DNA from 2 places in the Rummeliibacillus sp. JY-2-4R genome. Region 2 is predicted to be linked to the other one. Evidence: riboswitches for the same ligand, from Rfam matches in the RefSeq annotation. Region 2 holds a riboswitch; the other holds the start of a gene.
What was found. Region 2 has a riboswitch for glycine ahead of gcvT (glycine cleavage system aminomethyltransferase GcvT). Riboswitches for the same ligand answer to the same signal wherever they lie in the genome.
Positions count from the first base shown of each region.

Region 1: another riboswitch for glycine. It lies ahead of glyA (serine hydroxymethyltransferase); the one in region 2 lies ahead of gcvT (glycine cleavage system aminomethyltransferase GcvT).

Region 1 covers NZ_CM132623.1:1,689,675-1,702,523, forward strand. The annotation lists gene ACWV26_RS08195 (pyridoxamine kinase) at 1-617, shown strand, start outside; glycine riboswitch at 974-1,075, shown strand; glycine riboswitch at 1,079-1,156, shown strand; gene ACWV26_RS08200 (amino acid permease) at 1,326-2,717, shown strand; glycine riboswitch at 2,806-2,909, shown strand; gene glyA (serine hydroxymethyltransferase) at 3,140-4,390, shown strand; gene gcvT (glycine cleavage system aminomethyltransferase GcvT) at 4,445-5,557, shown strand; gene gcvH (glycine cleavage system protein GcvH) at 5,586-5,981, shown strand; gene gcvPA (aminomethyl-transferring glycine dehydrogenase subunit GcvPA) at 5,983-7,335, shown strand; gene gcvPB (aminomethyl-transferring glycine dehydrogenase subunit GcvPB) at 7,328-8,818, shown strand; gene purU (formyltetrahydrofolate deformylase) at 8,837-9,700, shown strand; gene ACWV26_RS08235 (ECF transporter S component) at 9,775-10,314, opposite strand; gene ACWV26_RS08240 (MFS transporter) at 10,714-12,057, shown strand; gene ACWV26_RS08245 (hypothetical protein) at 12,109-12,351, opposite strand; gene ACWV26_RS08250 (hypothetical protein) at 12,535-12,813, shown strand.
Region 2 covers NZ_CM132623.1:2,628,783-2,641,631, reverse strand. The annotation lists gene ACWV26_RS12935 (DUF2759 domain-containing protein) at 139-321, opposite strand; gene ACWV26_RS12930 (MBL fold metallo-hydrolase) at 545-1,183, shown strand; gene ACWV26_RS12925 (DUF2626 family protein) at 1,313-1,555, opposite strand; gene ACWV26_RS12920 (helix-turn-helix transcriptional regulator) at 1,690-2,385, opposite strand; gene comGA (competence type IV pilus ATPase ComGA) at 2,691-3,722, shown strand; gene comGB (competence type IV pilus assembly protein ComGB) at 3,682-4,755, shown strand; gene comGC (competence type IV pilus major pilin ComGC) at 4,773-5,081, shown strand; gene comGD (competence type IV pilus minor pilin ComGD) at 5,056-5,529, shown strand; gene ACWV26_RS12895 (hypothetical protein) at 5,519-5,824, shown strand; gene comGF (competence type IV pilus minor pilin ComGF) at 5,811-6,248, shown strand; gene ACWV26_RS12885 (hypothetical protein) at 6,226-6,453, shown strand; gene ACWV26_RS12880 (shikimate kinase) at 6,600-7,112, shown strand; glycine riboswitch at 7,260-7,355, shown strand; gene gcvT (glycine cleavage system aminomethyltransferase GcvT) at 7,621-8,721, shown strand; gene gcvPA (aminomethyl-transferring glycine dehydrogenase subunit GcvPA) at 8,743-10,092, shown strand; gene gcvPB (aminomethyl-transferring glycine dehydrogenase subunit GcvPB) at 10,085-11,563, shown strand; gene ACWV26_RS12860 (rhodanese-like domain-containing protein) at 11,813-12,193, opposite strand; gene ACWV26_RS12855 (lipoate--protein ligase family protein) at 12,301-12,849, shown strand, end outside.

The DNA.
Region 1 (12,849 bases), 940 kb from region 2:
GTTTTGTAACGGGTCGGGAGCAAATTAATAATATTTTCCGCTTTTTAGAGACATTTAAATCAGATAAAACACGGTTGCTAGTAGATCCCGTAATGGGAGATATGGGCGAGGCTTATAAGCTTTTTACAGAGGAATTGCTTATGCGCATGAGGGAACTGGTGAAATGTGCAAATGTGATCACACCGAATGTAACGGAATGTTGTTTATTAACCGGGTTATCTTATGAGAAGTTACATAGTTATACAAACGAAAAAGACTTCCTACAAACCATTGAGGAAGCAGGAAACACATTGCAGCAAGAAACAGGTGCACAAGTGATTATTACGGGCGTCAATCCACCAAATGAAAATTCAAATGAGCGTTATATTGGAAATATGTATTTGGATGGAAATAGAACGTTTTATAATGCAATGCCGTACAACGGGCAAAGCTATTCTGGTACAGGAGACTTATTTGCCTCCGTCATTATGGGTGGCATGATGCGCGGAGAGGATTTGGAAGAATCGGTCCAACTTGCTGAAAAATTTCTTAACAAGGCTATTCAAGATTCTTCTATGGAAGAAATTCCAAAAGTAGAAGGCGTGAACTTCGAAAAATATTTAGGGATGTTATTATAAAATGATAGTAAAAACACCACAAGGATGGGTAATTGTTATCCCGCCTTGTGGTGTTTTGAATTTTTAAGGTAGCTAGCTTTATATAAACCACATGAGGATTTGGGATAAATGAGTGAAAATAATCCTAATTACATTCCTTTATTTGTAATATTCGAAATTTTTAGAAAAAATATATTTCTTTTTTGTGAACTTTGAAATATAATAAATGAAAGCCCTTTATTAATAGTTTGATGAAGGGTGGTAACCACTATTGAAATCAAAAAAGTGGGTTACTGAAAGAATACGTTTTGAATTATATGAATTTTGTAAAATATCTAACGTATTCCTGTATTATAACACAAAAACAAAATATGCGGATGATTATATTGGGAGAGAGTGAAGAGAAACACCACCGAAGGAGCAAATTCCAAAAAAACCATTGGAGTAAATCTCTCAGGTAAATGAACCAATATAGGACGCAACTCTGGAGAGTGCAAGTTATTGCCACCAAAGGGGACCCACGAAGCTTGTGGGATAAACTTTCAGGTAAAAGGACAGAGAAGGTGATTAGGCCTTCTTCTGTTCTTTTTTTTGTTGAGAAGAAGGGGGAATTTGTTTTCATTGTTTAACAATTGTCGTGAAACTCTTAGTTTTTTGGAAGGGGCTAGTAATCTACAATGATCACTAGTTTCCTAGATTCAAATTTATTAAAGTTGAGAGGATGATCGTATGGAACAACAACAATTACAAAGAGGTCTAAAAAACAGACACGTACAACTTATTGCTATTGGTGGTGCTATTGGAACAGGGTTATTTCTTGGTGCTGGTAAGTCAATTCATTTAGCAGGACCATCTATCTTATTTGCTTACATGATTACAGGTATTATTTGTTTCTTAATCATGCGTGCACTAGGAGAATTACTATTATCTAACTTAAACTATCATTCGTTTGTTGATTTTGTAGATGATTATTTAGGGGATATGGCAGCATTTATTACTGGATGGACCTATTGGTTTTGCTGGGTTTCCATTGCGATGGCTGATTTAACAGCAGTTGGCATTTATACGCAGTATTGGTTCCCTAATGTACCGCAGTGGATGCCAGGTTTAATCGCACTTGTCATCTTGTTATGTATGAATCTTGCTACTGTTAAGCTTTTCGGTGAAATGGAGTTCTGGTTCGCATTAGTTAAAGTTATCGCGATTATTGCTCTTATTGTCGTTGGGGTTGTCATGATTATAAAAGGCTTCAATACAGATTCGGGTGCAGCTAGTTTCACGAATCTATGGAGTCATGATGGATGGTTCCCAAATGGTATGAATGGCTTTATACTATCATTCCAAATGGTCGTTTTCGCGTTTGTTGGTATTGAACTTGTAGGTCTTACAGCTGGTGAAACAGAAGATCCTGAAAAAGTAATTCCAAAAGCCATCAATAACATTCCTATTCGAGTGATCATTTTCTACATTGGTGCACTTATTGTTATTATGAGTGTTTATCCGTGGAGCGCACTTGATCCTGCGAAGAGCCCATTTGTACAAGTCTTTGCGTCAGTTGGTATCGCTGCAGCTGCAGGTATTATCAATTTCGTTGTACTAACATCCGCAGCTTCTGCATGTAATAGCGGTATTTTCAGTACAAGCCGAATGGTCTTTTCATTAGCAAGAGAAAAAAATGCACCTGCAAAATTTGCCAAACTGGATGCACGTAAAGTGCCTTCTAATGCATTGTTCTTCTCAAGTACGATTATTTTAATATCAGTTATTTTGAATTATTTAATTCCAGAAGGGGTATTCACGCTAATTACTAGTGTTTCTACAGTATGTTTTATCTTTATTTGGGGAATCACAGTGATTTGTCACATGAAATATCGCAAAACAAGACCAGAACTAGCAAAAGCAAACAAATTTAAAATGCCACTATATCCAGTTGCAAATTATGTAATCCTTGCTTTTCTTGCATTTGTACTTGTGGTACTTGCATTTGCGCAAGACACTCGTGTTGCCTTATTCGTAACGCCTGTTTGGTTTATCATGTTGATTGCCGTTTATAAGCTAAGAAAGCCAAATGCAGAAATGGTGGATCAAACAACTGAGGAATCATTTGTAGAAGAAATTTGATTAAAGAAGAAAATATATGAAAATAAAAAATAAATATTGACATCACGCAATATTGAAATTATTCTGAATATACAAAACAATATTGCGGATGATGGTTGTAGGAGAGTGCATTAAGCAAACGCCACCGAAGGAGCAAGTTCTAAAAAAACCCTTGGAACAAATCTCTCAGGTAGAAGGAACTACAACCGGACGCACCTCTGGAGAGCGCGACATAGTATTACGCCACCAACGGGGAAGACTCCATAAACAAAGGAGTTAAACTCTCAGGTAAAAGGACAGAGAAGGGATCAAGCTACGGCTTCCCTTTTCTGTCCTTTTTTGCGTCCAAAAAAGGTTTGTCTATACATAGAAAAGTAGATTCGTAGTAAGGTGAAGTGCTATTGTTTGGTACTACCAAAACCAAATTTGAAGGAGGAATTTACATGAGTTTACGACAAAATGATTCAGCCATCTTTGCAGCAATTGAACAGGAAAGTAATCGACAACATCAAACACTGGAGTTGATCGCATCAGAAAACTTTGTAAGCGAAGATGTGCTAGAAGCGATGGGAAGTGTCATGACAAACAAATACGCAGAAGGCTATCCAGGTAAACGTTACTATGGCGGATGTGAATTTGTTGATGTAGCAGAACAAACAGCAATTGAGCGCCTAACGAAATTGTTTGGTGCAAAATATGCTAATGTTCAACCACATTCAGGTGCACAAGCAAACCTTGCCGTATTTTATGCATTACTTGAACCAGGCGACAAAGTGATGGGGATGAATCTTTCTCATGGCGGTCACTTAACTCATGGTAGCCCTGTTAGCATTTCAGGTAAATGGTTTGACATTGTATCCTATGGCGTAAAAGAAGATACGCAATTGATAGATTACGATGAACTAGAAGAAATCGCGAAAAAAGAGAAACCAAAATTGATTATTGCTGGTGCAAGTGCCTACCCAAGAGTCATAGATTTTGCTCGCTTTAAAGAAATTGCTGATCTAGTAGGAGCAAAATTCATGGTGGATATGGCACATATTGCTGGTCTTGTTGCAGCAGGACTTCATCCATCACCAATTCCATATGCAGATGTCGTTACAAGTACAACACATAAAACATTGAGAGGACCACGCGGCGGAATCATCTTAACAAATGATGATGAGTTAATCAAAAAAATCAATAAAGCCGTATTCCCAGGTATTCAAGGTGGACCATTAATGCACATCATTGCTGCTAAAGCGGTTGCTTTCAATGAAGCATTACAACCAAGCTTCAAAACTTATGCACAGCAAATCATTGAAAATGCTCAAACTTTAAGCGAAACATTGAAAAAAGAAGGGGCATCACTTGTTTCTGGTGGCACTGATAATCATATAGTCCTTTTAGATTTACGCCCATGGAACTTAACTGGGAAAGTTGCTGAAAAGTTATTAGAAGAAGCAGGAATCACAGTCAATAAAAACACAATTCCATTTGATCCGGAGAGCCCATTTGTCACAAGCGGTATTCGTATGGGAACAGCTGCTTTAACTACACGTGGCATGAAGCAAGAGGAAATGGTGAAAATAGGTGAAGTTATTGCTTCAGTCCTAAAGAGTAACGGAGACGAAGACGTTCTTAAAAAAGCAAAAGAGACAACAAAAGCCATTTGCGAAGCATTCCCATTGGTTCAACAACCAGTGAACGTATAAGAGGATAACTGAAATAACAATTATTGCGCAGGAAATTTAATCGGAGGTGCCAAAATGAGTATTGAAACAACTTTAAAACGAACGCCACTATTTGAATCATATAAAAAATCTGGAGCAAAGGTCATTGACTTTGGCGGCTGGGAACTTCCAGTACAGTTTTCAAGCATTATAGAAGAGCATGAAGCAGTTCGAAATGTTGCCGGACTATTTGATGTATCCCATATGGGAGAAATACTTATTGATGGAAAAGATGCAGAAAGCTATATCAACTATCTCGTTACGAATGATGTAACGAAGATTGCCATCAATAAGGCACAATACACAGCTATGTGCTACCCAGATGGTACTACAGTGGACGACTTACTTGTTTACAAATTAGCAGATGAAAAATATTTGCTTGTAGTAAATGCAGCAAACATTGAAAAAGATTATGACTGGATGAAGCAAAATGTAAAAGGCGAAGTGACACTTCAAAATATTTCAAATGATGTGGCTCAACTTGCGATTCAAGGTCCAAAGGCAGAAGCTATTTTACAAAAATTAACGGATACAGACTTAAGCCAAATCGGCAGCTTCCAATTTGCTCAACATGTCAAAATTGAAGAGATTACAGATGTTCTAGTATCTCGTACAGGATACACAGGTGAAGATGGCTTTGAACTATATTTAGCAGCCCAACAAGCAGAAGCTCTTTGGGAAAAGCTTCTTGAAAATGGTAGTGCAGATGGTTTAAAACCATGTGGATTAGGTGCACGTGACACACTTCGTTTAGAAGCACGTCTTGCACTTTATGGGCAAGAGCTTTCAAACGAAATTAGCCCACTTGAAGCAGGGATCGGATTTGCTGTCAAAACAGCTAAAGAATGCGATTTTATTGGAAAAGAAAGCCTATTAAAACAAAAAGAAGAAGGATTAAAACGAAAAATAGTTGGGATTGAAGTAACAGGAAGAGGCATTCCTCGTCATGGTTACAAAGTATTTTCAGAAAGTGAAGAAGAAATTGGATTTATCACATCTGGAACTAAGTCTCCAACTTTAAATAAAAGTTTAGGTCTTGCGCTGATCTCTACAGAACAAGCGAAAGAGGGAACACAGCTAAAAGTGGAAGTTCGAAATAAATTGATTGACGCGGTTGTTGTGAAAACACCGTTTTATAAAAAAGGATAGAAAACATTGGTGAAGGGGAGAAAAAATAATGACGAATGTAACAGCAAATTTACTATTTAATCAGGACCATGAGTGGGTATTACCATTAGAAGGAAATCGCGTGCGTATAGGAATCTCTGAATTTGCACAAGAGCAATTAGGAGATATCGTTTTTGTTGAAAACCCTGAAATTGATACTGAAGTAACAGCAAATGAATCTATGGGATCAATCGAGTCTGTTAAAGCCGTTTCTGATGTTTTTTCTCCTGTAACAGGCACAATCGTTCGTGTAAACGAGGCCTTAGAAGATACGCCTGAGTCAATTAATGAAGAGCCGTATGAAGCAGGTTGGTTAGTTGAAGTGGAATTATCCAATCCAGAAGAATTAGAATCTCTTTTAAATGAAGGTGAATACCAAGCATTTATCAACGAAGGAGAGGAATAAGATGACCAATACGTATAGATATCTTCCTGATACGAAACAAGATCAAGAGGAAATGCTTTCGTTTTTAAACGTGTCTTCTGTCGACGAATTATTTGAAGATATTCCACATAGCATTCGCTTAGAAGGTGAGCTTAACATTCCAGATGCAGATCCAGAACCTGTTCTCATGAAAAAAATGAATGAACTTGCTGGGCGTAACATTAATGTAAACCAGTATCCAACTTTCCTTGGAGCGGGTACGTATGATCACTATATTCCGAGTGTAGTGGATCATATGATTTCACGTTCTGAATTTTATACAGCCTATACACCGTATCAACCAGAAATTAGCCAAGGGGAATTACAAGCGATTTTCGAATTCCAAACAATGGTTAGTGAATTAACAGGAATGGATGTGGCCAACTCTTCTATGTACGATGGTTTCACATCTCTTGCAGAAGCTGCTTCCCTTGCAGTTGCGTCAACAAGACGAAAAAAAGTACTTGTATCAAATGGCGTTCATCCTGAATCTCGCGCAATTTTAAACACAGTTGCAAAAGGTCAAGGCTATGCAGTAGAAGAAGTAAGTTTAGCAACAGATGTAACAGACTTAGAACAACTAAAAGCACAAGTAGACAAGGCTGTTGCTGCAGTGATTGTTCAATATCCAAACTTCTTCGGTTCTATTGAAGATTTAGCCGAAATTAAGAAAATCGCGGGAGAAAATGGTGCACTTTTCATTGTCAGTGCCAATCCACTTGCATTAGCACTTTTGCAATCACCAGGTAAACTGGGTGCAGATATTGTTATCGGAGATATGCAACCACTTGGTATTCCAATGTCCTTTGGTGGTCCACACTGCGGTTATTTTGCCGTAAAATCAAAATTCATGCGTAAAATCCCTGGACGTATTGTCGGACAAACGCAAGATGAACAAGGAAGACGTGGATTTGTATTAACATTGCAAGCACGTGAGCAACATATTCGTCGCGATAAAGCGACATCTAATATTTGTTCGAACCAAGCATTAAATGCCCTTGCTTCTTCAGTTTGTATGTCAGCACTAGGAAAGCAAGGAATTCGTGAAATGGCACAACTAAATATTGAAAAAGCAGACTACATGGCAAAAGCTCTTCAAAAGAAAGGCTTTATCGTTTTAAATCAATCACCATTCTTCAATGAATTTGTTGTGGAACTTCCACGTCCAGTTAAAGAAGTGAACGAAAAATTGTTAGCAGCTGGCTTTATTGGCGGTTATGACTTAGGAAAAGATTATGGCTATAACGATCAAATGCTGATTGCTGTAACAGAACAACGATCAAAAGAAGAGATTGACCAATTTGTAGAAGCATTGGAGGCGGTTGTAAATGGTTGATTATAATGAATTAATCTTTGAAATAAGCAGTCAAGGACGTGTAGGTTACAGCCTTCCGAAAAGTGATGTTGAAAGTATTGATTTACAAGATAAATTTCCAAAGCATTTGATTCGTGACGAAGCAGCAGAGCTTCCAGAAGTATCTGAGCTTCAACTTGTGCGCCATTATACAGCACTTTCAAATAAAAACCATGGGATTGATAATGGTTTTTATCCACTTGGCTCTTGTACGATGAAATACAATCCGAAAATTAACGAAGATGTGGCACGCCTTGCAGGATTTAGCCGCATTCACCCATACCAACCAACTGAAACGGTACAAGGTGCATTAGAGCTTCTCTATAATTTACAAGAAGAATTAGCGGTCATCACGGGTATGGATGCAGTAACTTTACAACCTTCTGCAGGTGCACAAGGTGAGTGGACTGGGTTAATGATGGTCAAAGCTTATCATGAACAAAAAGGTGAAATTAGAACAAAGGTACTTGTTCCAGACTCTGCACATGGTACAAACCCTGCTAGTGCAAGCGTTGCTGGATTTCAAACCGTAACCATTCCATCCAACGAAAATGGATTAGTTGACTTAGAAGAATTAAAGAAACATGTAAATAATGATACAGCTGCATTAATGCTAACAAATCCAAATACACTTGGATTATTTGAAAAAGAAATCATCGAAATCGCGCAAGTGGTTCACGAAGCTGGCGGCCTACTCTATTATGATGGTGCGAATGCCAATGCCATTTTAGGGAAAACTACTCCAGGAACAATGGGCTTTGATATCGTGCATTTAAATCTTCATAAAACTTTCACTGGCCCGCATGGTGGTGGAGGTCCTGGTGCTGGTCCTGTAGGTGTAAAAGAGAAATTGATTCCCTATTTACCAGTGCCACGCGTTGAAAAAGATGGCGAACAATATGTCTTGAACTCAAATTACCCATTATCAATTGGCCGAGTAAAAGGATACCATGGAAACTTCGGTATTTTAGTTCGTGCTTATACTTATATTCGTACAATGGGACCAGTAGGATTACGTGAGGTTTCTGAAGGGGCTGTTCTTCATGCCAACTACTTACGTAAAAAACTTGAGCCATACTTCGTCTCACCTTATTCACAAATCTGTAAGCATGAATTTGTCTTATCAGGTTCCAAACAAAAGAAACTGGGTGTCAGAACATTGGATATGGCAAAACGTCTGTTAGATTTCGGTTACCATCCACCAACAATTTACTTCCCATTAAATGTTGAGGAATGTTTAATGATCGAACCAACAGAAACAGAATCTAAAGAAACAATCGATGCTTTTGCAGATGTAATGATTCAAATTGCAAAAGAAGTAGAAGATAATCCAAGTATAGTTCTTGAAGCTCCTCATACAACGGTAGTTGGTCGAATGGATGAAACACTAGCAGCAAGAAACCCAATTTTACGTTATACAAAAGAAAAAGAAGTTGGGGAAGAGAAAGAAACCGTAAAAGCCTAAAAATAGGGGTGAAGAACCTTGCATACACAATTAAATGACCGTGTAAAACTATTAATTTCCTGTCCAGAAAAACCTGGAATCATTTCAACTGTTACGAATTTTTTAGCAGCACACAATGCAAATATTGTCCATTTTGACCAATATACAACAGATCCAAACGCAGGAGTGTTTTTTATGCGTATTGAGTTCGATTTAGAAGACGCAACTTCGTATGAAAGTCTTGAACAGGACTTAAATGTATTAGGCCGAGATTATAATTTAGATTGGCAATTAAGCAGTAGTAAAAAAAGAAAGCGAATGGCGATATTTGTTTCTAGACAAGACCATTGTTTAATGGAGCTCCTCTTACGTTGGAAGTCAAAAGAAATAGAAGTGGATATTCCATTGGTGATTAGTAATCATCCTGATTTAAAAGAAGTAGTAGAAAGTTATGGGATTCCTTATTACCATGTTCCAATTTCTAAAGATACGAAGGAAGAAGCGGAACAAAAAGTATTAGAACTATTAAACGGAAAAGTAGACTTTATTGTTCTAGCAAGATATATGCAAATCCTTTCTCCTAATTTTGTATCTAAGTATCCGAATCAAATTATTAATATTCATCACTCATTCTTACCAGCATTCGTTGGGGCGAATCCTTATGTGCGAGCGTTTAACCGCGGAGTGAAATTAATTGGTGCGACTGCCCATTATGTCACAAATGATCTTGATGAAGGACCGATTATTGAACAAGATGTACAGCGCATTAATCATCGATATACAGCTGAAGATTTAAAGACAGCTGGACGTCATGTAGAAAAAAAGGTTCTCGCCGAAGCTGTTTCCTGGCATGTTGAAGACAAAGTACTTGTCCATGGAAATAAAACAATTGTCTTTAACTAAAAAAACATAAAAATAACCCACCTTGAGTTTAAAACTCAGGTGGGTTATTATAATTTCCTTTATTTAGCCAATGCTTATTTAAAAGCAGGAATTCTTTTCAAAAATGCACAAACTGGAATAGAAACGATTAGCCCCAAAACATTTTGAACGATGTCTCCAGGGATAGAGGCAACTGGTTGAATCCAGTTTCCATAAATAATGCCTTCGCCGACATAATAGACAGCAATCATTGGTGGCATAGAAACAATTGTAGCAATTATATTGATTCCTATACTGTTTCCTTTACGGCCATTTGATTGTGCAATTTTCCCTACGATAAAGCCCTGTAAGCCACGAGATACAAAAGTAATCGGTGCCCACAATGTCCAACCAGATACTAAGTCGAATAATCCCATCCCAAAAGCTCCAGCAATTGCACCAGTTTTAGGACCGAAAAGAATCGAAATGATAAAGAGCATGGCGGTGCCCAAGTGAACCAAACCACCATTAGCTGCAATCGGCAGTTTAATATTTAAAAGAAGTGTTGCTACGAAAACAAGTGCAATACTCAATCCGCTTAAAACCAAATTAAATGTTCGTGATTTGGTAGTAGAATGACCTACAGTACTTTGCATATTAAAACCTTCTCCCATGATGTATTCAAGGAATAGTTGCGCGCAAATTCCAAAGACTCTGAATTCCAACTTGTTGAATCAGTTATCTTAATTACTCATAAGATTAGCACTGGATTGGTCTTAGTGAAAGTGTCAAATTTGCAAAAAATGTAGTGGTCAGTTTTAAGCGGTTAATGAATGCTTAAGAATTATAAATGCCATAGAAACTAAGTCGTATCTATGTTTTTATCGAAAAATAATAGTGAACTATTAATATTCTATTAATTAATAATTTTCTGAATTTATATTGACAGTTTTCCTATTAAAAGATAATATTTTCTTTATAGTGAACAATGTTTACTATATAGGGAATGATGAGGGAGAAATGTGTGATTTAAAATTAAATATGGGGTGGTAAATATGAAAAAATACAATGTAAATGAACTGATAGAAAAGCAGCATTTTAATGGTTTTCATGCTCTGATTATTTTCAGCTGTGCGTTCATTATGATTTGTGATGGATATGATATGTTTATGTTTGGGACAATTGTACCTTCATTGATGGATGAGTGGGGAATCACTTCTGTTGAGACGGGAAGAATCGGAAGCTTTGCTTTAATTGGTATGATGGTCGGTGCATTATTTTTTGGGCCATTAGCCGATCGAATTGGACGAAAAATAGTTATTTTAATATGTACATTTATTTTTTCTTTGTTCACATTTACTTCTGGATTTTCACACGATGTTACTTCATTTGGCATTCAACGTTTAATTGCAGGTATTGGACTTGGAGGTGCAATGCCAAACCTAGTTTCATTAGTAACTGAATATGCACCAAAAAAGTATAAGAGTATATTTGTTGCCATTATGTTCAGTGGGCATCCATTAGGTGGTGTAATAGCTTCTTTCGGTGGACTAACTATCCTTCCTAACTTTGGATGGAGAGCAGTCATTTGGGTAGCGATTCTACCTATTATATTATTGCCGATTATTTATAAAACGCTTCCAGAATCACCAGCGTTTTATATCCTACGTAATAAAAAGGACCAATTATTGAAAGTTTTAAATAAGCTTGACAAAGAAGGCAATTATACAAATAAAGATGAATTTGTCATTCCAACTAAGTTAACAAAAGGCGTACCTGTTAAACATTTATTTAAAAGTAATCGCGCTCTTAGTACCATCATGTTTTGGGTTGCCATTTTCATGTGTTTATTGGTTATGTATGGTTTAAGTACATGGCTTCCAAGTATCATGATGCATGCAGGCTTCGAATTAGGCTCTAGTATGTCGTTCTTGCTAACATTAAATGCTGGGGCATTGATTGGTTCGATTATAGGCGCTTGGTTAGCAGACCGTTTTGGATTAAAAAGAATGGTATTTCTATTCCTATGCGTAGCATTCGTAACTCTTACCGCGCTAAGTTTTAATCCACAAGCAATGTCCTTATACATTCTTATTTTCTTAGCGGGAGCAACAACTACAGGAGCTCAAATCATAACAAATGCTTTTGTATCACAATATTATCCAACAGAAATACGTTCTACAGGATCCGGTTGGTCTCTCGGTATAGGTAGAATCGGTGGGATGCTTGGACCAATATTTGGAGGGATTTTACTTGCAGCTCAATTAGCTACTCAATTAAACTTCCTAGCTTTTGCAATTCCATGTATCATAGCAGCAATCGCTATTCTATTTGTACAGGAAAAATATAGCCAAAAAGAAAAAGCAGTGTATAACGAAGCAGAAGTATCTTATAATTAAAAACAGCACAAAACCCCATCCACGAACAATAGTGGATGGGGTTTAACTGTTTTAATGATCATTTAGGCTATTACTATAATATGAACTAGGCTTTACTAAATCCTCTTCCATTTGATCTAAAATATCATCAAGCTCTTGCTTCGTTTTAGGGTTAATCAACATCATATAATCACTTGCAGATTTATGATTATAATTATAAGAAGCCGCTGAAGCAGGGAGAGTTGAACTAGATATAAAGCCTAATAATAACATTGGAATGAATAGTAAAGTTAAACGTTTCTGTTTTTTTCTCATACTATTTAAACTCCTAACGTAATGGATTTGTTAAAATGTTTTGATATTAGTCTACCCGGAATTTTAGATTTAAAAACAAAATTAGATAATAATTCATAGTTTATAGATAAAATAGAGACAAGACATTTATAGTTAACTGTTTAAAGTTATCATGTGAAATGAATGAAAGAAGGGGTACTTATTTTGATATTAAAAGATGTTTGTCAATGTGAATACACGAATTCACTTAAACTAGAAGCTGATTATTGTGCAGATCCAATTTGGTGCAATAATTGTGGCTGGAATCTAGATATTGATGACTTCCCACTATCAGATGAACTTCAAGAAGAATTATTCCAATGGACACTACAATATAAGAAAATGCCAAAAGATAAGCATAATAAAATGGGACTAAATCTTACTGAAAAAGTAAAAACGGAGTTAGGTTCAGATTTTACAATTGTGTTTAAAGCTGACAAATAGTTTTCAAAAAGAGTTGTTTAATGAAGAGATGTATTG
Region 2 (12,849 bases):
GCCACATAGCTAATCGACTAGCTATGTGGCTTTTTATTTTATATTAAAGATTGAATCAATGTTAACTTTAGTCATAAACCTTCTAAAAAACAAAAAAAGATATCCTGAAACAGGATATCTTTTTTACTACTATAAATATTAGTGATGAAGGCTTGGTGGAAAACCTTGATGTAGGACAGTCATCACAACGAACCATCCGAACACTGCAAAAGCTGCGAAGTTAAAAATAATTCCAAGAATAGCTTTTTCTTTAATGCTTTGCACAGTGCCAACAAGACCTAGAATTGCAACTAGGCCAAAAATAACCATTAATAAGTTCAATATAGACACTCCTTTCGACATCAGAAAATGAATGTCGCAAACAATATTCCTCCTCTATTGTAAAGCTATTTATTACTTTTGTCGAGAACTAAAAGTATCGGAAATTTGAAAGTGGTGATAAGTTGGAATTTTTCAATCAATTTTTAATTCTTTTTATAAATTTGAACCTTCAACAATAGTAGCTGAATTTATTTATCTGTATAATGTAGAAGAGGTGATGAAAATGTTGAACGTTCGTACATTTCCACTTGGGCCAGTTCAAGCAAATTGCTATGTCATTAGTAATTCAGAAAATGAATGCTTGGTTATTGATCCTGGTGGTGAAGGAGAAAAATTTGTAAAACAATTAAGAGCACTTAATCTGAAACCGCTTGCTATTCTTTTAACGCATGCACATTTCGACCATATTGGTGGTGTTGATGCTGTAAGAGAAGCCTTCAAAATACCAGTTTACTTGCATAAAAAGGAATCTAGTTGGTTGCAAGATCCTAAAAAGAATGGCTCGGCTAAATATGCAGAAATACCTGATATTATTATTGAGCCTACTGACCAATTAATCAGCGAAGAGAAAATAGTAGAGAAGGGTAATTTCAGCTTTGAAATTTTGCATACTCCTGGTCATTCGCCAGGAAGCATTACATTCTTATTTAAGAATGAGGGATTTGCAATTGTAGGGGATACACTATTTGAGGGAAGTATCGGCAGAACAGATTTACCGGAAGGGAATAGTAAGCAACTCTTATCATCAATTCATGACAAGTTATTAACACTTGATGAAGAGACAATTATTTATCCAGGTCATGGGAATCCTACTAGAGTAGATATTGAAATGGAATTAAATCCTTTTTTAAATGGATTTTAGATTAAAAAAGCTTAATTAGCCATATCATTTGTTTATATGATGTTACTTTCCTTAACATGGATAAAAAATATTGCGAATAAAAACTAAGAGAAAACAAAAAGACAGTCAAGTGACTGTCTTTTTGAACTATTAATGTTCTAAACCTGGTACGTGAATGAATGTAGCGTAATACGTGAATCCAGCAAAGAATACTGTTAAGTACGCACCAAAAATGTACATATACATACGTTCTGTAAGGTTTAAAAAGCCTAATAGAAGGAAAAATCCTGTGTTAGCTACGAATAATAGCGAAACCTCTTTCATACCACCTAAATAAAACATAACTGCGAAAATACCTGTCCAGAAGCCGAGCACTTTATACATATTGTCCATGTACGATTCCCTCCTTTACGTAGACACAATAATCTCATAATTATTATAAATGATTTTCATGATACATGTAAACCGCGAGTTAAAAGACTTCGTGAAATTAGTGTATAGTATAAGCAAAAATATAGTATATTTTGTTATATCTCAACATGATAAGTACAATAATCACAACTATTTGTCATACTTTCAATTTGAAGAAAATCCTTTACTTCAAAAAGGTAATCAAACTGTCCTGTTAGATACGATTCATGTAGATCACATATTAGTTGTGAATGCTTTTCTACTTCATTTAGAAATGGACAATTATAAACAGCAAAGGAAATCGTCCTTCCATTTGGTGTATCCTTTATTAGAGGTACGTAGCCAATTAATGATGCCGCTTCGGTGATATACTCAACTTTTTGTTCAAATGTTAAGAGGTTTTTATCTTTGCCATGACTTGAGAGAAGATTTTCCATAACTTCAGTTCCTTTTTTATGGCAAATTTTCTTTCCAATACGTTTGGCATCTTCACCAAATTCTGAGAGAATCTCAAGTGTCCAATCTAATAGCTCATTATAATTTCGTTTTGGAAAAGACAAAGTTATGCCTTCTTGTGCGGCTTTATACTTTCTTCCTGGCCGACCACCCTTACCGGTTTTTTCATATTCCGAATTAATTATCTCAATCTCATTTAACTTCGTCAAATGGAGTCTCGCTACATTAGGGTGAATTTGAAAGCGTTCCGCAATATCCTGAACAGAAAAGGCCCTCTTTTCTTGAAGCATAAATTGATATATAGAAAATCTTGTCTCATCAGATAGTGTACTGGTAACTTTAAGTTGATTAATCATATAACTATTTCACCTCCAGTGTAATCATTATTATTATAATTCAATAATGTAATAATACAATTTTATCAGTAATAAAGGTTTTATACTTCTGTAAATTATGATTTTTTTGTGTTATTTAGGGATTGCACCTCTATAAACAATCGAAATATCAAATATTTCAGTTCTATTGTACTAAAGTTGTTGAGCGATGGGAAAATAGTCATGTGCTTTGTAGAAATAAATCCTTCCTTTTCCAATATAGACCATGTATAATATTGTTAACAGGTAACGAGCGGTCATTACTTGTAAGGTTGAAGGGAGGGAATATGTCTGTTACTGAAACAATAATTGAACAAAAAGTTATGCATCTACTCCAAAAAGCAATAAAATTTGGTGCATCAGATTTACACGTTATGCCAACAGAAAATCTATATGAAATATATTTTAGAAAGTACGGCCAGCTAAATGCGGCTGGAAAACTTCCCCAAGACTTAGGAGATCGAATGATTTCTTATTTGAAATTTTTATCCTCATTAGATATTAGTGAAAAAAGAAAACCCCAAAGTGGCTCATTCGAGCAAAAATACAACAATCAACAGATTTCTTTTCGTGTATCAACATTACCATCAGTTTTTTTAAAAGAAAGTCTTGTAATTCGCATCATGCTTCAAAATCGTACATTGCCTATATCTGCGTTAAGTTTATTTTCTGATTCAGCAAAACTATTAGTTCAACTCGCAGAAAAACCTCAAGGTATTTTATTTGTAACTGGTCCAACTGGAAGTGGAAAATCAACAACTTTATATTCTTTAATCAATCATCTAGCGAGTAATCATCATAAACATATTATTTCTTTGGAAGATCCAGTAGAAAATAATCAATCGAATTTACTACAAATTCAAGTGAATGAAAGAGCTGGAGTAACCTATGCGGTCGGATTAAAAGCAATTTTAAGACATTCCCCCGACGTGATTATGATTGGTGAAATACGAGATCGTGAAACGGCAGAAATCGCAATCGAAGCTGTATTAACTGGTCATTTTGTTGTTACGACAATTCATAGTAAAGACACAGTAGGGTGCATTTATCGTTTATTAGATTTAGGAATATCACTTGAAGAACTTAAACAAACAGTTTTAGGTGTTGTTGCACAGCGGCTTGTTTACTCCAATACGATGCAACAAACAAAAGCTATTTATGAAATACTAGCAAATCAATTTTTAGAGGATGCTTTTAGAGCTATTGAATATGGACATTCTTATCAACTTCCTGATGAATATACATTAAAAGGACAGTTGGAAAAGGGGGTAAGATCTGGTGCAATTACCCTTAGACCTAAGGAAAAAACATATAGATAATATGTTTAACAAAAGAAAAGCTCCGTTAAGAGAGCCTGCACAATTATTAAAAAAGATGAGTGTTCTGTTAAAAGAAGGATATACATTTTCAGATTCTTTATTTATGTTAATGCCTCATCATATTAAGAATATGTCTGAGATAGAAAATCATCTTTTGAAGCAATTACGAAATGGATCGTCAATGACAGATGTTCTGAAAGTATTAGGAATACCCAATATTTATCTAATGACCATATTAGTTGCAGAACAGCACGGGAAAACAGTACAAGCATTACACACCGTAGCAATTCAATTGGAAAAGAAAGAACGGAATAGGCAACAATTATTAAAATTACTAACATACCCAATCATGCTATTTATATTTCTAATCTTGCTATTTTGGGCTTTTAGAACGTACTTTTTACCGAATATGTCGTTTATGATGAATAATCGAGCTTCAGAAGGTAATGTTCAATTGACATTATCCTCATTCTTTTTACACTTACCAGATTTATTTATAATTTTAGCTGTTTTATTTGTTTCACTATTAATTTTCTTCTGGAGTTGGCTACGGAAAAAGACTCTAAAAGAACGGTTGGACTTATTGTTGAAAATTCCAGTTGTGAATCGAAATTTCAAATTACAATTGACTCGACAATTTTCTTATGAATTAGGAGGGCTAATTGAAAGTGGAATATCTATGCAGGAAGCGCTCGAAATTCTTCAAAAACAGAAATTGCAACCCTATTTAGCGAAAATTGCAGAAATGATTCAGAAGAGAATAATCTTTGGAGAGTCCTTATCAACTGCGATTGAGAGAGAAAATTGTTTTTATAAGGGATTTAATGCACATGTCCTCCATGGTGAACAAGGAGGGAATTTAGGGAGAGAATTACAGATTTATAGTGAATTTCTTGTTAAACGAACAGAAAATAACGTAGAGCGGACTCTTGCTTTTGTCCAACCATTACTTTTTCTGATCGTTGCACTTTGTATCTTAGGCGCTTATTTAGCTATTTTATTGCCAATGTACGAAATGATGGATCTTATTTAAAAGGGGGAGTGTGATTTATGAAAATAATGAATCAAAAAGGTTTTACTTTAATTGAGATGTTAATCGTGCTTTTTATCATTGCCATATTAGTTCTCATTGCCATTCCGAATGTTACTAAACATTTTGCAACAGTCGATCAAAAGGGGTGTGACGCATATGTCAAAATGGTACAAGGACAGGTAGAAGCTTACAGAATTGATTTAGGAGAATATCCTTCATCAACTAGCCAATTAGCAGATGCAGAATATCTAATGACGGGTGATTCGAATACTTGTAAAGGGAAAACGATTACGATTACTGATGGCAAAGTTGAAGTCTCAGATTAAACGTATTTACAAAAATCAAAAAGGTTTTACATTGATTGAGATGTTATTAGTTCTTTCAATTACTATGATTATTTGTATGATTGGTATTAATGTATGTAAGAAACAATTTGATCGACAACTAGAGGACCGCTTTATCCAAGAATTGAAAACTGATATAGAATTGACTCAGGCCTTGTCATATGAGTATAAAAGCTCTACGTATTTATATGTTCCAAAAGAATTAAGTGAAATTCGAATTTATGTATCGAAAATAAATAAAGAAAAGCCGATAATTGTTAGACAATATTCAAAAAAAATCCGATATCATCATACTGGTAATATAAATGTTGTACAATTTTCAGAAAACCATACGGTCGCTAAGGCGGGGACCATGGTTTTTAGTGTAAACGGTAGGCTTACGAAACTCATTGTGTATCTAGGCGAAGGAAGGGTAAAAATTGTTCAATGAAAAAGGACATTCGTTGCCAGAATCATTACTGGCATTTGTCATTGTTATGCTTATATTTGGAACATTATTGCCGTTCTTTTATCGTCTTGAGACATCCCTTTATAGCAAAAAGTTAAGTCTTCATGCTGCAGAAGCAGCATTGTATGCAGCTGGCAATATTAAAAAGTTTCAAAAATATCAAGGTGAAATTGAGATAGATGAAGTGATTTATTATTGGGAAGGAGACGAAAGTCAAGTTTGTATACAATACACAAATATAAAAAGCGAAAGGCTATGTGTAAATGCGAATCCTTAGTTTAAAGGAAGAAGGGGGTTTTACATTATTAGATTCATTGCTCCAACTAATGATTTTGGTTCTGTTTGCCCATTTCTTTTTACTATTTTGTACTTGGTATAGTCAAAAAAGCAAAGGAATTCTTAATAGTAGTGAATTGCAATGGGAGTTGTTCGCATTTCAATTACAAAATGAATTAACCGAAGCAGAAGAAATTTATTATGATAAGAAGAGTATTCATTATTTCACCGAAAATAGAGGGGATGTAGCAGTGCATGCAATCGGAATGGGTGAATTAAGACGAGACGAAGGGTATCAACCTTTATTATTTGGAATTCGAGATGCTAATTTTGACTATCGTAATTATGTGGTCAATATGTCTGTCTACTTTGCAAATGGGGATGAAAGGAGTAGAGTATATATTGTACCGAATGTTCAGAAATGAAGAGGGTTTTTTACTGTTAACTGCATTGATTTTCCTATTTTTTGTTACAAATTTACTGTTATCTGCTAGTACATCATATGAATCACATTATAGAGCATATGATGCTTTGAAAATCGCAGCTATTGATCAAACAAAAATCGTATTAAACTCTATTCAATTAGAAAATGAAAATATTGAAAATAAAACGGTTAGTAGCTCAAATTAATATGAATATTTGACATAAACTCCTAAATTTCTTATATTTTTTCTCATCCTTGAATGATTTATTGGAATCGACAAGTGTTCATGCTACTATAAATAAAAGTGATATAAAGTTGTAAGGCATTTGCTTTGTCTAAGAAGGTGAGAAAAATGAGAAAAGTATATTTAGTTGGCTTTATGGGGAGTGGGAAAAGCGCAATTGGCAGAAGACTCAGTTATTTTCTAAGAATGCCATATTACGACATGGATAAAGAAATCGTGAGAAGGGAAAAAATGGCTATTCCAGAGATTTTCGAGCAAAAAGGGGAAGATTATTTTCGTAAAATAGAAACGGAATTTTTGCGAGACTTCCGAGATGAATTTTGCATTATTTCAACTGGTGGTGGAGTTGCGATGAATGCAGAAAATAGAAGAATTATGCGACAAACTGGATTAGTGTTATTTTTAGATGCGACTTTTCCTGATATTTGGAAGAGAATTCACAAAGACAAAAATCGACCTATTGTTCAACGTTCAACGAAACAAGAGTTAGAAGATTTGTTTTACCAGCGTAGAAGATATTATAAAAGTTCAACACATATAACGATACGAACTGAAGGAAGATCATTAAGACAAATTGTTGAATACGCAGCATTCCAAATTACCAGACTGAAAGGCGAATGATTTTACGGTCTGTAAGTTTATTATTCGTCTTTGAAACATTTTTCATAAACTTATTGCAGTTTTCGTAATTCAATGTTAGGATATAGTCAAGCAATCCTGTTATAGAACATTGAAATGAAATGAACCAAGATTTATTCTTGGAAGCGGATGATTGTACGGGGAGAGAACGCAAAAATTGCGTCGCCGAAGGAGCAAGTAGCAAAGTGCTATGAATCTCTCAGGCAAAAAGACTCGTAAGGGACGCAACTCTGGAGAGAGCTACTCTAAGTAGCCACCAAAGAGGCCAACCGTAATGGTTAAACTTTCAGGTGCATGGGACAGAGAAATCCAAAAATTGGATTTCTCTGTCTTTTTATTTAAATGCTGAACGCGTCCGAACGAAGGAAGATAGCCTAAGTACGTCGAATCGTACGGCGTACTTAGGCTATCGAAATCACATCATACTGTGTACTTTCGAGGACCTGGCGCGTGGAGCTGGATAAGACTATGAGGATTAGGGGGCAACAAAATGGGAACAGAATTAAAACATACACCATTATTTGATTCATATGCAAAATATGGCGGTAAAACAATTGATTTTGGTGGATGGGATTTACCTGTGCAATTTTCTTCTATTAAAGCTGAACATGAAGCTGTTCGCAAAAATGCGGGGTTATTCGATGTTTCGCATATGGGAGAAATCTTTGTTGAAGGTTCAGATAGTTTAGCTTATTTGCAAAATTTAGTGACAAATGATGTTTCAAAAGTTGCAATCAATCAAACACAATATACAACAATGTGTTATGAAGATGGTGGAGTTGTAGATGATTTACTAATCTACAAACTAGAAGAAGCTAAGTATTTATTAGTTGTAAATGCAGCAAATATTGAAAAAGATTTTGATTGGATGAAAAAACAGGCTTTTGGAGATGTGACAATCACAAATCGTTCAAGTGAATTCGGTCAATTAGCACTTCAAGGACCTATTGCATTAGAAGTGTTACAACAATTAACTGAAACGAATCTTCAAGAAATCAAACCATTCCGTTTACAACAACATGTAAATATAAAAGGCTACGATACTTTAGTATCTCGTACTGGTTATACTGGCGAAGATGGTTTCGAAATATATGCTTCCAATGATGCAATTGTTGCACTTTGGGATTTAATCTTACAAGCTGGAGAATCAAAGGGAGTTCTTCCTTGTGGTTTAGGTGCACGTGATACTCTTCGATTTGAATCATGCCTTCCATTGTATGGACAAGAATTATCAAATACTATTTCACCACTTGAAGCAGGTATTAACTTTGTCGTGAAATTAAATAAAGAAGATTTCATCGGTAAGGATGCATTACTCGCTCAAAAGGAAAATGGTGTGCCAAGAAAAAGTATTGGCATTGAAATGATTGACAAAGGGATCCCTCGTCATGGATATAAAGTCTATAAAGGGGAAGAAGAAATCGGTGAGGTAACAACAGGTACACAATCGCCACTAACTAAACGTAATATTGGGTTAGCACTTGTGAAAAGTGAATATGCGGTTGTGGGCCAAGAATTAGAGATTGAAATTCGAAATCGTAGACTTAAGGTAAAAACGGTAGAAACACCTTTTTATAAACGCCAAAAATAAAGTGAAGAGAGGTTTTATTGCATGAAACATCGCTATTTACCAATGACTGAACAAGATCAGCAAGATATGTTAAAGGTTATTGGTGTATCATCAGTTGATGAATTATTCGCTGACATCCCAGAAAAGATCCGATTTAAAGGTGAATACAATATCAAACCTGCAAAATCAGAAACAGCATTATTAAAAGAATTAGCTCAACTTGCAAAACAAAATGCAAATAGTGATGAGTATGTCTCATTCCTAGGAGCAGGTGTGTATGATCACTATAAACCTGTTATTGTAGACCATGTCATTTCTCGTTCTGAATTTTATACTGCTTATACACCATATCAACCTGAAATTTCTCAAGGGGAATTGCAAGCAATCTTTGAATTCCAAACAATGATTGCTGAACTAACAGGTATGGATCTTGCAAACTCTTCTATGTACGATGGAGGAACAGCACTTGCAGAAGCCGGAATGCTAGCCGCAGGTCAAACTCGTCGAAAAAAACTGTTAGTATCAGAAGCGGTACATCCAATTGCCCAAGATGTTGTAAAAACTTACGCATATGGTCAATCCATTGAAGTGGTTACTGTACCGTTAAAAGATGGGAAAACAGACTTAGAAGTGCTTGAAAGTTTAATTGATAATAATACTGCAGGTGTCATGGTACAATATCCAAACTTCTATGGACAAATCGAAAATGTTCAGGCAATTTCTGATGCAATTCATGCAGTGAAAGGTCTTTCAATTATTTCAAGCAATCCATTATCATTGGGAATTCTAACACCTCCTGGCAAAATGGGAGCAGATATTACAGTTGGAGATGCTCAACCATTTGGTATTCCTGAAGCTTTTGGTGGTCCACATTGCGGTTACTTTGCTACAACTACAAAATTAATGCGTAAGGTTCCTGGTCGTCTAATTGGAGAAACAGTAGATGAAGAAGGCCGTCGTGGTTTTGTACTAACGCTACAAGCACGTGAACAACATATTCGTCGTGAAAAAGCTACTTCTAATATTTGCTCTAACCAAGCATTAAATGCATTAGCAGCGTCTGTAGCAATGACAGCACTTGGTAAAAAAGGTGTTCAAGAAATGGCAAAACAAAATATTCTAAAAACGCATTATGCAAAAGAAGCTTTTGTACGTGCTGGATTTGAAGTACCTTTCAATGGCGCTCATTTCAATGAAATTGTTGTTAAAGTAAATGGTTCAGTTGAAGAATTGAATACAGCTTTATTGACAAAAGGTATAATTGGTGGCTTTAATTTAGGTAAAGTAAAACCTGAATTAGAAAACCATGTATTAATTGCTGTTACTGAACAACGTACAAAAGAAGAAATTGATGCACTTGTTCAAGAAATGGGGGCTCTTCAACATGCATAAGGAAAATCAACCGCTTGTATTCGAATTATCTAAAGAGGGTCGCGTAGGTTATAGTTTACCTGAATTAGATGTTCCAGAATTAGAATTATCTACTATTTTACCAACAGCAGCTATTCGTGAGGAAGAGGCTGAATTACCAGAGCTATCTGAATTAGATATCATGCGTCACTATACAGCACTATCACGCCGTAACCATGGTGTGGATTCAGGATTCTATCCACTTGGTTCATGTACAATGAAATACAATCCAAAGATTAATGAATCTGTTGCAAGATTCCCTGGTTTTGCAAATATTCATCCTTTACAAGAAGAAAATTCAGTGCAAGGTGCACTTGAATTAATGTATGATTTACAACAACATTTAATCGAAATTACGGGTATGGATGAAGTAACACTTCAACCAGCTGCTGGTGCTCATGGCGAATGGACTGCACTTATGATGATCCGTGCATTCCATGAGACAAATGGAGACTTTGGACGTACTAAAGTGATTGTGCCTGACTCAGCGCATGGAACAAACCCAGCATCTGCATCTGTAGCAGGATTTGATATCGTCACTGTAAAGTCTGATGAAAATGGTCTTGTAAGTCTTGAAGATTTGCGCAATGTTGTAGGTCCAGATACTGCTGCTTTAATGCTTACAAACCCAAATACACTAGGACTATTTGAAGGAAATATTCTAGAAATAGCAGATATCGTTCACGGTGTTGGTGGTAAAGTTTACTATGATGGCGCGAACCTTAATGCGGTAATGTCAAAAGCGCGTCCTGGAGATATGGGATTTGACTGTGTTCATTTAAACTTACACAAGACATTTACTGGTCCTCATGGCGGCGGTGGTCCTGGTTCTGGTCCTGTTGGTGTTAAAGAGGATTTGATTCCATTTTTACCAAAACCAGTGCTAGTTAAAACAGAACAAGGATATCATTTTGATTATAACCGTCCACAATCTATTGGCCGTGTAAAACCTTACTATGGTAACTTTGGTATAAATGTACGTGCATATACTTATATTCGTTCCATGGGTCCAGATGGCTTAAAAGCTGTTACAGAAAATGCTGTTATTAACGCGAACTATATGATGCGCCGTTTACAACCATATTATGAATTACCTTACAATCGTCATTGTAAACATGAATTTGTATTAAGTGGTAGTCGTCAGAAAAAACTGGGCGTACGTACGCTTGATATCGCAAAAAGACTGCTAGACTTTGGCTATCATCCACCAACAACTTACTTCCCATTAAATGTGGAAGAGGGTTTAATGATTGAGCCAACTGAAACAGAATCTAAAGAAACATTAGATGCTTTCTGCGATGCGATGATTCAAATTGCAAAAGAAGCAGAAGAATCACCAGAGATTGTTCAAGAAGCGCCACACACAACTGTTATCAGTCGTCTAGATGAAACACGCGCTGCACGTCAACCAGTCTTAAAATACGTAAAACCTGCAAATCTTGTTGAAGCATAATTCAATTGATTAATTATTCAGACGAGGATTCTCCAATCCTAATAGGAATGGAGATGAATCGTCTTTTGTTTATGTAAGATTTATATTAAAAATTGTAAATTTATGTTTTAATCTATTTGGAATAAATATATATAGATTTGAGTTTCTTCCTATTATATATATTTAGGAAATGATATGGGAAATAAATAATGTAAAAAGAAAAAAGCCATTTCTTTTTTTGGAAATGACTTTCTTTTTTTGAAGAAAAGATTATTTAACTTTAATTTTACCGTGCCAATTTTTGTAGCCGCCTTCTAATTGATAAACTTCATTATATCCTTTTTTCTTTAAAAACATGGCAGCACGTGCACTACGTGTAGCATTTTGGCAGTAAAGGTACACAGGTTTATCAGGACGAAGCTCATGAAATCTATTACGCAATTGCGTAGTAGGTAAGTTACGAGCACCTAAAATATGGCCACTCTCAAATTCTTTTAATTCACGAACATCGATTAATTGCGCTTTACGATATCCTTGTTTAAATTCTTCTTCATTTAGTGTAGTAACTGCTTTTTTTAAGCGGAAAGCGTTAATTAATGCGTAAATAATGATTACGCCAAGAACGATTAATATTGAATATAACCAACTCAAAATGACTTACCCCTTTCTATCTATAAATATTATTATAAAAGAAGAACTGGCGATAGTCCAATGACTTTGATAAAATAGAAAAGTTGATATAAAAGGGAGACGATAAAATGAAAACAAAGTGGTATTTTATAAATTCTGGACCTTGTAGCCCATCTTACAATATGGCTTTAGACCAAGCATTACTACATTGGCATAGTAAAGGCTTAATTCCTCCGGTTATTCGTTTTTATGAATGGAATCCTGCAACACTATCAATCGGTTATTTTCAACGAGCACAAAAAGATATCGATTTTGAACAATTACATAAATTAAATTTAGGCTTCGTAAGGCGCCCAACAGGTGGTCGTGCAGTTTTACATGAGCATGAACTTACCTATAGCGTCATTGTTTCCGAAGAATACCCAGACATGCCTAAAACGATTACAGAAGCTTATAGAGTAATCAGTGAAGGTTTATTATTAGGTTTCCGTAACCTTGGCTTGGATGCTTATTTTTCCATACCTGATTCCGATGAAAAAAGAGAAATATTGAAAAAACCTAAGAGTGCAGTTTGTTTTGATGCACCAAGTTGGTATGAACTTGTCGTAGAAGGAAAAAAAGTTGCGGGTAGTGCTCAAACAAGACAAGAAGGCGTAATTTTACAACATGGCTCAATA